DNA from 3 places in the Gordonia alkanivorans genome. Region 3 is predicted to be linked to each of the others. Evidence: predicted binding sites of a transcription regulator. Region 3 holds the regulator's gene; each other region holds the start of a gene.
The links. Region 3 encodes LexA, which represses DNA repair genes until DNA is damaged. Its sites were predicted from a motif close to CGAACANNTGTTCG; they were not measured.

Region 1: C5O27_RS19170 (error-prone DNA polymerase) is a predicted target of LexA. The motif match lies at 2,619-2,632, and genes of this name have one in related genera.
Region 2: C5O27_RS21305 (DUF222 domain-containing protein) is a predicted target of LexA. The motif match lies at 1,797-1,810, and genes of this name have one in related genera.

Annotation. Positions count from the first base shown of each region.
Region 1 covers NZ_CP027114.1:4,226,521-4,231,319, forward strand. The annotation lists gene C5O27_RS19170 (error-prone DNA polymerase) at 1-2,605, opposite strand, end outside; gene C5O27_RS19175 (SDR family oxidoreductase) at 2,777-4,717, shown strand; gene C5O27_RS19180 (alanine racemase) at 4,714-4,799, shown strand, end outside.
Region 2 covers NZ_CP027114.1:4,690,937-4,695,735, reverse strand. The annotation lists gene C5O27_RS21320 (GNAT family N-acetyltransferase) at 1-336, opposite strand, end outside; gene C5O27_RS21315 (TrmH family RNA methyltransferase) at 433-1,287, shown strand; gene C5O27_RS21310 (DUF2537 domain-containing protein) at 1,284-1,583, shown strand; gene C5O27_RS21305 (DUF222 domain-containing protein) at 1,890-3,449, shown strand; gene C5O27_RS21300 (DUF6928 family protein) at 3,486-4,256, opposite strand; gene sepH (septation protein SepH) at 4,260-4,799, opposite strand, start outside.
Region 3 covers NZ_CP027114.1:3,043,601-3,048,399, reverse strand. The annotation lists gene hrpA (ATP-dependent RNA helicase HrpA) at 1-406, shown strand, start outside; gene nrdR (transcriptional regulator NrdR) at 380-847, opposite strand; gene C5O27_RS13855 (LysM peptidoglycan-binding domain-containing protein) at 947-1,483, opposite strand; gene lexA (transcriptional repressor LexA) at 1,721-2,428, shown strand; gene C5O27_RS13845 (putative PEP-binding protein) at 2,406-4,106, opposite strand; gene C5O27_RS13840 (DeoR/GlpR family DNA-binding transcription regulator) at 4,243-4,799, shown strand, end outside.

The DNA.
Region 1 (4,799 bases), 1.2 Mb from region 3:
CCAGCCGCACGTCGAGGCCCTCGTTCTCCAGCGTCGCGTGAGCAAGAGAAGCGTTGATGTCGGGGCGATGGACCGCCACCCCGTGCCGGCGGGCGTCGGCGACCAGGGTCTGCGGCGAGTAGAAACCCATCGGTTGCGCCCGCAGCAGCGCCGCGCAGAACGCGGCCGGGTGATGCAGCTTGAACCACGACGAGTAGAAGACCAGCGACGCGAAACTCTGCGAATGACTCTCCGGGAAGCCGAAGTTGGCGAAGGCGGCCATCTTCTCGAAGATGCGGTCGGCGGTGTCCCCGGTGATGCCGTGGAGCTTCTCCATGCCGGCATAGAAGCGTTTGCGCAGGCGTTCCATCTTCTCCGGCGACCGTTTGGAACCCATCGCCCGACGCAGCTGGTCTGCCTCGGAGGCGTCGAAACCCGCGACGTCGACGGCCAGCTGCATCAGCTGCTCCTGGAACAGCGGCACACCCAGCGTCCGCTCGAGGGCCTTGTGCATCGACGGGTGTTCGACGGTGACCGGCTCGTCTCCGTTGCGCCGTTTGATGAAGGGATGCACCGAACCGCCCTGGATGGGTCCGGGGCGGATCAACGCCACCTCGACGACCAGGTCGTAGAAGCAGCGCGGTTTCAGCCGCGGCAGGGTCGCCATCTGGGCGCGGGACTCCACCTGGAACACACCGACCGAGTCGGCGCGGCACAGCATTTCGTAGACCGCCGGTTCGGCGAGGTCGAGCGTGGCGAGATCGACCTCGATGCCCTTGTGCTCGGCGACCAGATCGATCGCGTAGTGCAGCGCCGAGAGCATCCCGAGACCGAGCATGTCGAACTTGACCAGCCCGATGGCCGCGCAGTCGTCCTTGTCCCACTGCAGCACGCTGCGGTTCTCCATCCGCGCCCACTCCGTGGGGCAGACGTCGGCGATGGGCCGGTCACAGATCACCATGCCACCGGAGTGGATACCCAGATGCCTTGGCATACCGAGGATCTCACCGGCCAGATCGGTCACGTCGGATGGCGCGGCGTCCGGGGACTTGGCCCAGGCATCCTGCTGCCCGGGCGCATATCCCAGCGCCCTCGCCATGTCCCGGATCGCCGACTTGCCTCGGTAGGTGATGACGTTGGCCACCTGCGCGCTGCGATCCCGGCCGTACCGGCGGTAGACGTACTGGATGGCCTCCTCACGACGGTCGGACTCGATGTCGACGTCGATGTCGGGCGGCCCGTCGCGTTCGGGGGCGAGGAACCGCTCGAACAGCAGCTTGTTGGCGACCGGGTCGACGTTGGTGATCCCCAGGGCGTAACAGACCGCCGAGTTGGCGGCGCTCCCCCGGCCCTGGCACAGGATGTCGTTGGCCTTGCAGAAGTCGACGATGTCGGCGACGACGAGGAAATAGCCGGGGAACGTGAGGGTTTCGATGATGGCGAGTTCGTGTTCGATCTGCCGGTAGGCCTGCGGATGTTCGACGGGTGTGCCGTATCGGCGCCGGGCGCGGGTCATGGTGAGTTCGCGCAACCAGCTGGCCTCGGTGTACCCCTCCGGCACGTCGAACGGCGGCAACTCCGGCGCGATCAGACCGAGCCGAAAGGCGCAGTCTGCGGCGATGCCGACCGCGTTGTCGATCGCGTCGAGGTGAGCGGGCATCAGCCGGGCCATCTCGTCGCCGCTGCGCAGGTGTGCGCCGGCGACCCCCGGCATCCAGCCGGCGATGGTCTCGATGTCGGTGCGTGCCCGAACCGCCGCCATCGCCATCGCCAGCCGGCGGCGTCGGGGTGCGGCGAAGTGCGCACCCGTGGTGGCGACCGTCGGCACCCCGGCGCGTGCGGCGAGACCGGCGAGCACCGCATTGCGTTCGTCGTCGTCGGGCATGCCCTGGGCGGTGAGTTCCAGGACGACGTTGCCGTGACCGTAGGTCTCGATCATCTCCCGCAGCGCGATCTCCGCGGCCGGGACACCGCCGCGGTCCAGCGCCCGCCGGACCGCGCCCTTCCGGCAGCCGGTGAGGATCAGCCAGTGTCCGTCGCCGGCGCCGGACAGGGCGTCGCGGTCGTAACGCAGCAAGCCCTTCTCGCCCGCCACCATGTGTGCCTCGGCGATGGTCCGCGACAGCCGCCGGTAGCCCTCGCCGTCGCGGGCGAGGACCAGCAGGTGTTCTCCCGGTGGATCGTTGAGGCCGCTCCGGGCGATGTCGGGTTCCAGCGACAGCTCGGCACCGAAGACCGTCGGCATGCCGAACTCGCGGGCGGCCTCGGCGAACCGGACGATGCCGTAGAAGCCGTCGTGATCGGTGACGGCCAGCGCTTGCAGTCCGAGCCGTTCCGCCTCCTCGACCAGCTCCTCCGGCATCGACGCGCCGTCGAGGAAGCTGTACGAGCTGTGGGCGTGGAGTTCGGCATAGGCCACCGACGACGAGCCGCGCGCGATGTCCTCCGCCTGGTAGGCGCCGCGTTTGCGCGACCAGGCCGGGCTGTCGCCGCCGTCGCCCGGGAACATGGCGTGGTCGCTGTCATCGGGGCCGAAAGCGGTACCCGGACGCCCGCCGTCGGGTGCCCGACCGGAGAGCACCCGCTCCATCTCCGACCACGTCGGTGGTCCCTGATCCCAGCCCACCCGAGCAGTCTATCGAACATGCATTCGAATGGACATCTCGATTCCCGCCCCGCGGTCGTTGCGCTCGGCACAAGTAAGTGCAACTCTGAGTATCAGACAGATTCCATCTCCCATCGGGGGGAGGAGGACATCCAGCGGGCGACATGCCCGCTCACATGATGGGATCCCAACATGACCAGCTACTTCATCACCGGAGGCAGCGGATTCATCGGCCGACGCGTCATCGATCGACTTCTGACCGTCGACCCCGGCGCGACCATCCACGCCCTGGTTCGCGAATCCTCACGATCGGCGTTCGACGCCCTGCTCGACGAGCTCGGTGCCACCGGTCGGGTGACCCCGGTCGTCGGGGACCTGACCAGCCCGGGCCTCGGCCTCGACACGCATGACCTGCCGGAGTTCGACCACGTGGTCCATCTCGCCGCGATCTACGACATGGCCGCCGACGCCGAGTCGCAGCGCGCGGCCAACGTCATCGGCACCTCTCGCGTCGCCGACTTCGCCATCACCCACGACGCCCTGTTCCACCACGTGTCCTCGGTCGCCGTCGCCGGCGATCATCGCGGCCGGTTCACCGAAGCCGATTTCGAAGTCGGCCAAGGTTTTCCGACGGCATATCACCGGACAAAGTTCGAGGCGGAGCGGGTCGTCCGCGAGCGCGAGGGCCTGCGGTGGCGCGTGTATCGGCCGTCGATCGTGGTCGGCGACTCGCGAACCGGCGAGATGGACAAGATCGACGGTCCCTACTACTTCTTCGGGCATCTCGCCGCGCTCGGCCACCTGCCGTCGAGACTGCGGTTGCCGATGCCCGACCTCGGCACGCTCAACATGGTGCCCGTCGACTTCGTCGCCGCCGCGATGGTCGCGCTCATCGCCGTGGACCCCGAACGCAGCGGATTGGTGTTCCATCTCGGCGACCGGCGTTCGCTCACCACCACCGAGATGTACAACGCCCTCGCCCCGGCATTCGGAGCGCCCCGCGGTTTCGACGTCATCCCGCACTCGGTGGTCGAGCCCGCGCTCGCTCTGTCGGCCATGGGACCCGCCCGCGTCGGCCGCAATCTCCTTGCCGCCCAACAAGGTATCCCGTCAGCGGTGCTCGACGCGGTGTCGTTGCCGGTGGACTTCTCCTCCGACGCCACCCACGCCGTCCTCCACGAGCACGGGATCAGCGTTCCCGACTTCACCGAGTACGCACCCGGCCTGTGGCAGTACTGGTCTGCCCACCTCGACCGCTCCCGCAACCGGCGCCGTGACCCCCGGGGTCCGCTGGTGGGCAAGAACATCCTCATCACCGGCGGGTCGAGCGGTATCGGCAAGGCCACCGCCCGGATGTGTGTCGCCCGCGGCGCCAACGTGATGATCGTGGCCCGGTCTGCCGAGGAACTCGATTCCGCCGCAGACGAATTGAATTCGACGACCAGCAAGAAGGGCATCCCGCCGGGCCGGGCGGTGGCCTACCAGTGCGACATCACCGACGAGGAGTCGGTCAACGCACTGATCAAGTCGGTGCTCGCCGAGCACGGTCACGTCGACGTGCTGGTCAACAACGCCGGCCGGTCCATCCGGCGCGCCACCGTGAACTCTGTACAGCGCTCGCACGACTACCACCGGGTCATGGCGGTCAACTACTTCGGCGCGGTCAACCTCATCCTCGGACTCCTGCCGCACATGGTGGCCCGGCGGTCGGGACATGTGGTCAACGTGACCTCGATCGCGGTGCAGTCCCGCGGACCGCGCTTCGGTGCCTACGCGGCGTCGAAGGCGGCACTGGAGGCGTTCAGCGACGTCACCGGCACCGAGACCGTCTCCGACCACGTCACATTCTCCAATGTGCGTCTGCCGCTGGTGAAGACGCGGATGATCTCGCCCACCGAGGCCTACGACAACCAGCCCGGCACCTGGGATGTGGACAAGGCCGCGTCCCGCGTGTTGCACGCGATCGTCGACCGGCCCAAGCGGGTCAGCTCGGTCGTCGGGACGATCGCCGAGATCGGGCACCGCTTCACGCCCGACCTGACCACCCGCATCCTGCATCTGGAGTACCTGCTGTTCGGCGAGTCGGCGGCAGCGATGGGGCGTGCCCGCCGTTCGGGTGGTCGCGACGCGTGATCGACACCCCGTACCTCGAGGTCGACGTCGACCGCCTGGACCGCAACCTCGCCGCCCTCGCCGGAGCAGCCCGGAGCGTCGG
Region 2 (4,799 bases), 1.6 Mb from region 3:
CAGCATCGTGCGCAGAATTCCACGACGACGATGCGTCGATGCCACGGAGACCCACGACAGGCCGACGGTGTCGGCGACACCCGCGCCCGGCAGCGACATCGACATCCGGTAGAACATCGACACCCCGACAAGGGGCTTCGACGGCAGGCCGGTGTCGCGTACCAGGACGATGTCGTCGTCGGCGACCTTGCCGCGAAGGTCGGCGCGTTCGTCGTCGGGCAGCGGATTGCGCATCGCGAATGCGCGGGCATCCGTGGTGATGATGTCGTCCCAGTCGGCGTCGGTGGCGCGCTTGAGGGACAGACGTGACTGAGGTGTCGAGCCGCTGTTGGTCACGACTTCAACGTTTTCACATCACTGCGACTCGGGCACTCATTGGGTTCTGTACCGGGTGTCGCAGGTCACGGCGGTGGCGGGTGGCACACTGTTGCGGTGCCCGGGCTCGCAGTGGAAGTGATCGACATCGACGACCCGCAGGATCCCCGGGTCGAGGACTTTCGGGACCTCAACTCGGTGGACCGTCGACCCGACCTTCCGGTTCTGCCCGGCGGCCGGCCGGGACGCGGCCTGGTGATCGCGGAGGGCGTGCTCGTCGCGCAGCGCATGATCGCCTCGCGGTTCTCCGCCCACGCCTTCCTCGGCGTCGACAAACGCCTCGAGGAACTCGACGACGATCTGCGCGACCCGTCGCTGTCGGGAGTCCCGTTCTTCCGGGCGTCGGCCGAGGTGATGGCCGAGATCGTCGGTTTCCACCTCAACCGCGGCGTGCTCGCCGTCGCGCGACGCCCCGAGGTGTTGTCGGTGCCCGACATCCTGGAGACCGCGCGCACCGTCGCGATCCTCGAAGGCGTCAACGACCACGAGAACATCGGCTCGATCTTCCGCAACGCCGCCGGCCTCGGTGTGGATGCCGTCCTGTTCGGTCAGGGCTGCGCCGACCCGCTGTACCGGCGCTGCGTGCGCGTCTCGATGGGTCACGCGCTGCTGGTGCCCTTCGCGAAGTTCGACGAGTGGCCGCGCGGACTCGACGAACTGCGTTCGCGCGACTTCCGTCTCGTCTCGATGACCCCCGATCCCGACGCCGTCACGCTCGCCGAGGCGGTCGATGCCGAGAAGGTCGGTTTCCTCGTGGGCGCCGAGGGGCCAGGGCTCACCGCGTCGGCGATGGCGGCGACGGACGTGAAGGCCCGCATCCCGATGAGTCGCGGAACCGATTCGCTCAACGTCGCGACAGCCGCGGCCGTTGCGTTCTACGAACGCGTCCGGTCGGGCACGATGGGGGAGTGAACACCCCCGAACCGTTCGATCGGGCCGCGGAGCCCACGCCCTGGGCGCTCGGGATCATCGTGTCCGCGGTGTGTGCGCTCTTCGGTGCCTTCGTGCTCGTCGGGATCTACGAACTCATCGGCGGCATCCTCGAGTTCCTCGGCATCGCGGCGGTGCTGATCGTCGCCGGCGGCCTCGGCTGGACCCTCTGGGAGTTCCGCTACCGCCAGGTGTGGCGCTGGATCGTGTGGGGCCTGCTCATCGGCTTCCTCGCCGGGATCACATCGTCGGTCGCGTTGCTGATCATGGGGCGCTGACCGGTTCTGCTCCGTGAGTAGCGAGCTTGCGAGCGTCGTTCTGCTCCCTGAGTAGCGAGCTTGCGAGCGTCGTTCTGCTCCCTGAGTGGCGAGCTTGCGAGCGTATCGAAGGGACGGCAGCACCACGCCGCCCATTACCAGACGCCACCGACAATCCCCGCGATCGATCGATGTTCGATACGCGTTGCGCGGCAATGGGATTGCGAGTACAGTCGAACATACATTCGAACACGGCATCGGGGGGTGACCGTCTTGACCGAAATCTCGCAGACCGACGTCGGGCCGTCGACCCGCCCCTCCGAGCTCGTGCAGGAACTGCACCGGATCACCACCGAACTCCAGGCCGTCGATCTGACGCAGTGCTCCGATGCCGAACTCATCGACGTCGCCGCCGGAACCGAACGCGCCATCGCCCGACTCACTTTCGCCGGCGACCGACAGATCATCGAGATCGCCGACCGCGACCTACCCCACAAGACCGGCCACCGCAGCATCACCCAGTTCATGACCCACCGCCTACGCATGGCCGACCCCATGCGCCGCACCAAACAACGCCACGCGACCGCCACCCACCTCAGCCCGACCGGCGAACCACTCGAACCCGAACGCCCCGCTCTGGCAGAGGCATTGGCCGACGGCAAGGTCAGCACCTCCCACGTCCGGGCAGTACTCGACGTCCTCGACCAGATCCCACACGCCACCGACCACGACGTGAAAGTCGCCGCCGAACGACAGATGGCCGAGATCGCCGTCGACCACACCCCCGCCGACATCACCGCCCTCGGTGCACGACTGCTGGCCCACCTCGACCCAGACGGCACACTGACCGACGACACCGACCGCAAACGTCGCCGCAATCTGTCGGTCAACCGGCAACGCGCCGACGGCACCGCCAAGATGACCGCCAACCTCACCCCCGAACTCCTCGCCCGCATCACCATGCTGCTCGCCGTCTGGGCCAAACCCGGCATGAACAACCCCGACGACCCCGACTCCCCCCACGGTTCCATCGAGGACGCCGACCCCGAAGCGGTCGAAGCCGCAGCCGCACGCGACGACCGCACCCCCGCCCAGCTCAACCACGACGCCCTCAACGCACTCCTGAAAGCCGTGTTCGACGACGGACTCCTGGGTAAGAGCCACCGCGGGTTACCCATCCAGCTGATCATCAAAGCCGATCTCAACGACCTACGACGCGAAGCCGGGTTCGCCACCACCGCGACCGGCACCCTGATCCCGATCACCGACCTCGTCAACATGGCCGCCGACACCCAGCCCTGGCTGGCGGTGTTCAAAGACGCCACCGCAATCCCGCTCTACTTCGGACGCGGCAAGAGGTTGGCCACCCGCGAACAACGTCTCGTGTCCTTCGCCCGACCCGACGGCGAGGTCTGTTCCACCCCCGACTGCGGCATATCCGCCGCGCACGTGGAAATGCACCACGCGCAACTGGATTGGGGTCTCGGTGGACTCACCGACATCACCGACCTCGCACCGGCGTGCCCGAAACACAATCGCATGGTCGGCGAGCAGGTAGGTCAGTTCACCACCCGCATGGTCCGTGAAGGCCCCGACGAAGGTCGCTGCGCCTGGCGGTTGAACGCCGAACCCGGCGCCCCACCCAACCCCGAACACATCAACCGGCGACCCGACATCACCCGCCGATTCGCCGAACAACTCAACAAGGTGCGCACCGAGATCCACGGACCCGACGAGCAGTCCGGCGATGGAGTGCGCCTTGTCGCACGCAGGGTCATCGACTATCGGCCGGCGAGGCCGACTGCCCGCAAGCTGTCGATCTCCGAGCTGTCTGCTGTCGAACTGGAACTGGCGGCACTCCTCGGCAAGGTGACGTTGTACGACTGAGGGCGACAAGTCGTCCGGGAACAGAAGCCACCCGGATCAGAAACCGAAGTACTCCCGGAATCTTCCGCGCTTGCGTGGCGTGCCCTCGTGCGCGGTGCGTTCCGCACTACGCGCGGCGGTGGCTCTGCGGTAGTTCTCGAAGTCGGCGGCGGTGGGTTCGTACTCCGCGGGGTGAAGCGCGAAGCAGGTGACGGTGATGTCGGCCGGGTCGAGGTCGGTCGGCGCGAGGGGATGGGTGTAGCGGAACCCGAGCCAGGACCGGTTGGCCTCCTCGGCGAGCTGCGCCGGGTGGAAGGGCAGCGCCATCCCCTGGTTCGGCACACCCTCGGCGTAGGTGAGCGGGTATTCGCCGCCCCAGAACGGCTTCTCGAAGGTGAACGGGAGGCCGTCGTCCTCGTGGATGGTCACCGGGTCGGCGGAGAACGAACGTCGAAGTGAACCCGACTCCCAGCGGGCGAACGCACCGAACGACGTCTCGGGTTCGGTGTACAGCAGCGTCGTCACCGCACTCGGTCGGACCGCGGCCAGCGTCCGGGTCAGCGTCGAGGGGGTCGCCGTCTCGAACAGCGAGCACGAGATCACCGCGAGCGAACCGTAATAACCGGCGTAGACGTGGTGATCCTTCGCGGCGGCCGCGGTCGCGAGGTCGGTGTCGACGAGCGGGACGAGCACGCTGTCGCCATAGATCTTCGTCGCAAGCTGCTGGGCGTGCTGATGATCGTGCTGCTGTGCGCGCACGATGGTTCGTAGGTCGTCGGCCGGGTCAGGGGAGTCGATGAACCAGACGGTGGCCGCGCGTTCCGACATCGATCAGCTGTTCCCGTTGCTACGTACGCCGAGCAGGACGTCCTCCCAGGCGGGCACGGCGGGCTTGCGGGTCTTCTTCTTGCGCGGACGGTCGGCATGGGCCGGTCCGGGCTCGCGGGACGCAGACGATTCCGACGGATCGTGAGTGCTGTCCTCGGCGGTCGCCGGGGCGGCGTCGGCTTCGGTGGTCTCCCGGACTGCCGATTCGGCGGGCTCCTCGTCGTCGACGGCCCGTTCGACGGGAGCTACTTCGTCGGGAGCCTGTGCGACGGGAGCCGAGATCGGGGTGACCGCAGCCGGCGGAGTGTGCGCGTCGGTCTCGTCGTCGAACCCGAAATCGAGGGGGACGGTGCCGTGGTCGTCGTGCGTCGCGCGACGTTCCTGCCGCGCACGCTGCGCACCGATGAGGGAGTTGGCGTCGATGGTGACTTCCTCGCGGCCGTCGGACGTGGTCTCAACGGCGACCTCCGGTGCGGCGACCGGCGTGAGCCGGCGTCGCGGCGCGATCGTCTCGGGGTGGGTCAGTTCGTCGGCGAGGTCGTC
Region 3 (4,799 bases):
TTGGGTGGCACCGGTCCGTGCCGCGATCGACCGACATGCCGGTTCACTCGCGGCCGATGACGTCGCCGAACAGCTGGACAATCTCGTCTTCGACGGATTCGTCGCCGCCACCGCACGACGACATCTGGAGAATGTGCCGCGCTACCTCGCGGCCGCCGAGGCCCGCCTGTCGGCGCTCCCCGCATCGGCGGCCCGGGATCAGGCCGGAGTAGCCGTCGTCGACCGGGTGACCGAGCGGTGGGCGCAACGACTGACTCAGGTGCCCGACCACCGGAAGGCGCACGTCAACGACGAGGCCCAGTGGCTCGTCGAGGAGCTGCGGGTGGGATTGTTCGCCGAACGGCTCGGCACCGCGTACCCGGTGTCGGAGAAGCGGGTCCTACGAACTCTTGACCGACTCGGCTGAGGCGGCTCGGAGGTCGTCGATCTCGCGCTGGAAGTCCTCGACGGAGTCGAACGAGCGATAGACCGACGCGAACCGCAGGTAGGCGACCTCGTCGAGGTCGCGCAGCGGCTTGAGGATCGCGAGACCGACCTCGTTGCTGGGGATCTCGGCCGATCCACTGGCACGTACGGTGTCCTCGACCTGCTGGGCGAGCTGCGCCAATGCGTCCTCGGCGACGTGGCGTCCCTGGCATGCGCGCCGGACGCCCCTCATCACCTTCTCGCGACTGAACGGTTCGGTGACGCCGTTGCGTTTGACCACCGCGAGCACCGCGCTCTCCACGGTCGAGAAGCGTCGCCCGCACTCCACGCAGGAGCGGCGGCGCCGGATGGCCTGCCCCTCATCAGCGACACGCGAGTCGATGACCTTGGTGTCGTCGTTCTTGCAGAAGGGGCAGCGCATCGTATCCTCACGCAGGTCACGGGACACTCTGGTGCAGCCGCGCCGCATGCCAGGCCGGTAGTCGGCCGGTCCCTGTGACATCGAGGATACCGCCCGTGCTCAGTGGTACCGGGGGGCGAGCAGCGGCTGACCGACGCGCAGCCCGCTCGACGGGAGGTCGTTCAGCTGGATGATCTCGTCGACGACCGCCTCACGCGGCATCTCGGGGGCGACGCGCGATGCGATGGTGCTCAGCGAGTCGCCCGACCGCACGTGTACGACCTCGGTGCCGACCGAAGAAGGTGTGACCGTCGCGGCGTAGTTCTGACCGACGACCGCGATGACCCACACGGCCAGAGCGAGCCCGACGCCGGCGAGAATTGCCGTCGCCGTGCGCCGACGCCGCCGGATGACGGCCGAGGGCGCGGTATGCGCAACACGCGAGACGGGTACGACCGGTGCACGACCCCGCATACCGACCGGCGAGGCGCACCGGGTGGAGGCGACCCGGCGGACCCGGACCGCCGACTCCGGCACCGGACGCCCGTCGACGGGCCGGCGGCCGTCGCCGCGGCGCATCGGGCGCGGACGCTCCAGGACGTCACCACGGACCGAATCGGTGGAGCGGTCGGGGTCGATGAGAGTGGCGGTGCGCATGATGCCCTCCGTGTTTCCGGTCGAACGCTTGTCCGTGCTCCGGCTGCGTCGTCGGCGTTCGAACTGTTCGATTGTCGATCATCTGTTCGATGAACTGATGTTCGATTTGTAGCACGGCACGCCGACACTTGTCTCGCAACACGTCGAACAAATGTTTGATGCGGTCGGCATTCTCGGCTAGGGTCGTCGTCAGACAAGCGATCTACCAGCACGTTCGGAATCGAGAGGAACCCGATCATGAGCGATGACGGCGGTAAGCGCACCGGAGCGCGGGGCGCCGACGAGCCCGTCGCCCCGGCAGACATGGCGGCGGCCGAGGCCTCGCTGACGCCGCGGCAGCGCGGAGTTCTCGAGGTGATCCGCAGATCCGTGCGCGAGCGCGGTTACCCGCCGAGCATCCGCGAGATCGGTGACGAGGTGGGTCTCACGTCGACCTCCTCCGTCGCCCACCAACTGCGGACGCTCGAACGCAAGGGCCTCCTCAAGCGCGACGCGAATCGTCCGCGAGCGGTCAACATCGCACCGAGTGAGCCGCCGACGCCCACCTCACCGACCGGTGGTGCGCTACCCGAGCCCACCTTCGTGCCGGTGCTCGGCCGGATCGCCGCAGGCGGCCCGATCCTCGCGGAAGAAGCCGTCGAGGACGTCTTCCCGCTCCCCCGCGAGCTCGTCGGCGAGGGTTCGCTGTTCCTGCTGAAGGTCGTCGGCGAGTCGATGATCGACGCCGCGATCTGCGACGGCGACTGGGTGGTCGTGCGCCAGCAGAACGTGGCCGACAACGGCGACATCGTGGCCGCGATGATCGACGGCGAGGCCACGGTCAAGACCTTCAAGCGCCAGAAGGGTCATGTCTGGCTGATGCCGCACAACGAGCTGTTCGACCCGATCCCGGGCGACGAGGCCGTGATCCTCGGCAAGGTCGTCACCGTGATGCGGCGTATCTGACCTCTTCGTTCTCGAGAACCGCGGCGGCAGCCGCGCGCGCCGCAGCCGGATCGGTGGTGGCGAGCGCGGCTGTCGCCGCGTTCTCGCAGGTCGACCGTGAGACGCCGCCGAGGCGGGCACCGACCGCGGCGGCCGCCACCGGAGCACTCGACAGCGAGGTGACACCCAACCCGACGAGCACACAGGCGAGGATCGGGTCCGCCGCGGCCTCGCCGCACACGCCCACCGGTTTCCCCTGGTCCCGTCCGGCCCGCGCGACCGTCGCGATGAGGTGCAGGACCGCCGGCTGCCACGGATCGGTCAGCGATGCGAGATCGGCCGACATCCGGTCGGCGGCCATCGTGTACTGCGTGAGGTCGTTGGTGCCGATCGAGACGAAGTCGACCTCGGCCAGGATCGCCGGCGCGAGGATCGCGGCGGCGGGGACCTCGATCATCACCCCGGCGACCAGTCCGCGTTCCCGTACCTGAGCGGCGAAGGCGGCCGCCTCGGCCGGTGAGGCGATCATCGGCGCCATGACCCAGGGGCTCGTCTCGGAACCCTCCGCGGCGCGCGCGATCGCGTCGAGCTGATGGGCACGGATCTCGGGGTGTGCCAAGGCGATCCGGTCGCCGCGCACACCGAGGGCCGGGTTGGCCTCCTCGGGCTGGTACACGAAGCGCAGCGGCTTGTCCGAGCCGGCGTCGAGGGTACGGATGACGACCTTGCGGCCGCCGAACGCGTCGAGCACCTCGCGATAGATGTCCGCCTGTTCCTCCACCGACGGCTCGTCGGCGCGTTCGAGGAAGGCCAGTTCGGTGCGGAACAGTCCGACGCCCTCCACCGGATGATCGGTGGCCGCACGGGCCGACGATCCGTCGGCGACGTTGGCCAGGATCGCCACCTCCACACCGTCGGCGGTGCGACCCGGGCCCGACCAGCCGGCGACCCGTGCGGCCTGACGCGTGTACTCGTCGACACGGGCCCGCGCGGCGGCGTTGTCGGGTTGCACGACGATCTCGCCTGTCGTGCCGTCCACGAGTATCACCGTGCCCGAGTCGATCCCGGCGAGACCGGGGACCGCGACGACACACGGGATGCCGAGCTGCCGGGCGATGATCGCGGTGTGGCTGGTGGGCCCGCCCAGGCGGGTGACCAGCGCGATGGTGGTGGCGGGATCGAGCCCCGCGGTGTCGGCGGGCGCGAGGTCGTCGGCGAGGAGGACCGAGGGCACGTCCGGCGTGGGCACGCCGGGCTCGGGGAGGCCCAGGAGTTCGGCGAGGACGCGGTCGCGGACGTCGTTGAGATCGGTGACGCGCTCGGCCATGAGCCCACCGAGCTTGGTGAACACGGCGGCGAACTGTTCGGTGGCGGCGACGGCGGCCGACGGCGCCGAGGCGCCCTTGGCGATCAGACCCGAGGCGGCACCGATCCAGCCGCGGTCCTCCGCGAGTCCGGCCGTTGCGGTGAGCACCTCGGCGGCGACGCCGGTGTTCTGCGATGCACGCTCACGTAGGCGCGCGGCGACCGCGGCCGCCGCGGCGGTGAACCGTTCGGCCTCGTCGGCGCGACGGTCCTCGGCGATCTCGACGCCTGCGCCCAGTGCCTCTGCGGAGTGGTCGGGTCGGCGTCCCGGCCAGAGTGCGGGCCCGAGAGCCACACCACCGACAACCGGCGTCCCCGTCAGAATCTGCGTCATGTGACCACGGTTACAAATTCTTCTTGACTTGTCAACACAAACAGGCGTAAACACAATTACTACAACACGCAAAGCCGCATGTTCCCACATTGGACGACCCGATCAGCGCCACGGGAACGATCAGAACGGAGCCGGTGTGTACGCCGAGGAGAGACAGCAGGCCATCGCCGAGGAGGTACGCGTCGCAGGACGCGCCTCGGTCGCCGAGCTCGCCGCGAAGTTCGACGTGACCAGTGAGACGGTCCGCCGCGACCTCGCGGTGCTCGAACGTGCCGGGCACCTGCAGCGAGTCCACGGCGGTGCCGTCCGCCCCGAGGTCCTGCGCGTGATCGGTGAACTCGGCATCGACGAGCGCGAGACGGAACAGACCGAGCAGAAGGCCGCGATCGGCCGTGCCGCGCTTCGTTTCCTCCCGCCCGACGGCGGATCGGTGCTCTTCGACGCCGGCACCACCACCTTCCGGGCCGCCGAGGCCATGCCGCGCGACCGCGATCTCACACTGATCACCAACAGCCTCCCGATCGCCGGGCTGCTCGCCGGACGCCATGCCGACGGTCTCCACTCCCTCGGCGGTCGCGTCCGCGGACTCACGCAGGCGACGGTCGGCGCCGAAACGGTCGCCGCGCTCGGCCGACTCCGCGTGACGACCGCGTTCATCGGCACCAACGGCCTGAGCGAGGCGCACGGTCTGTC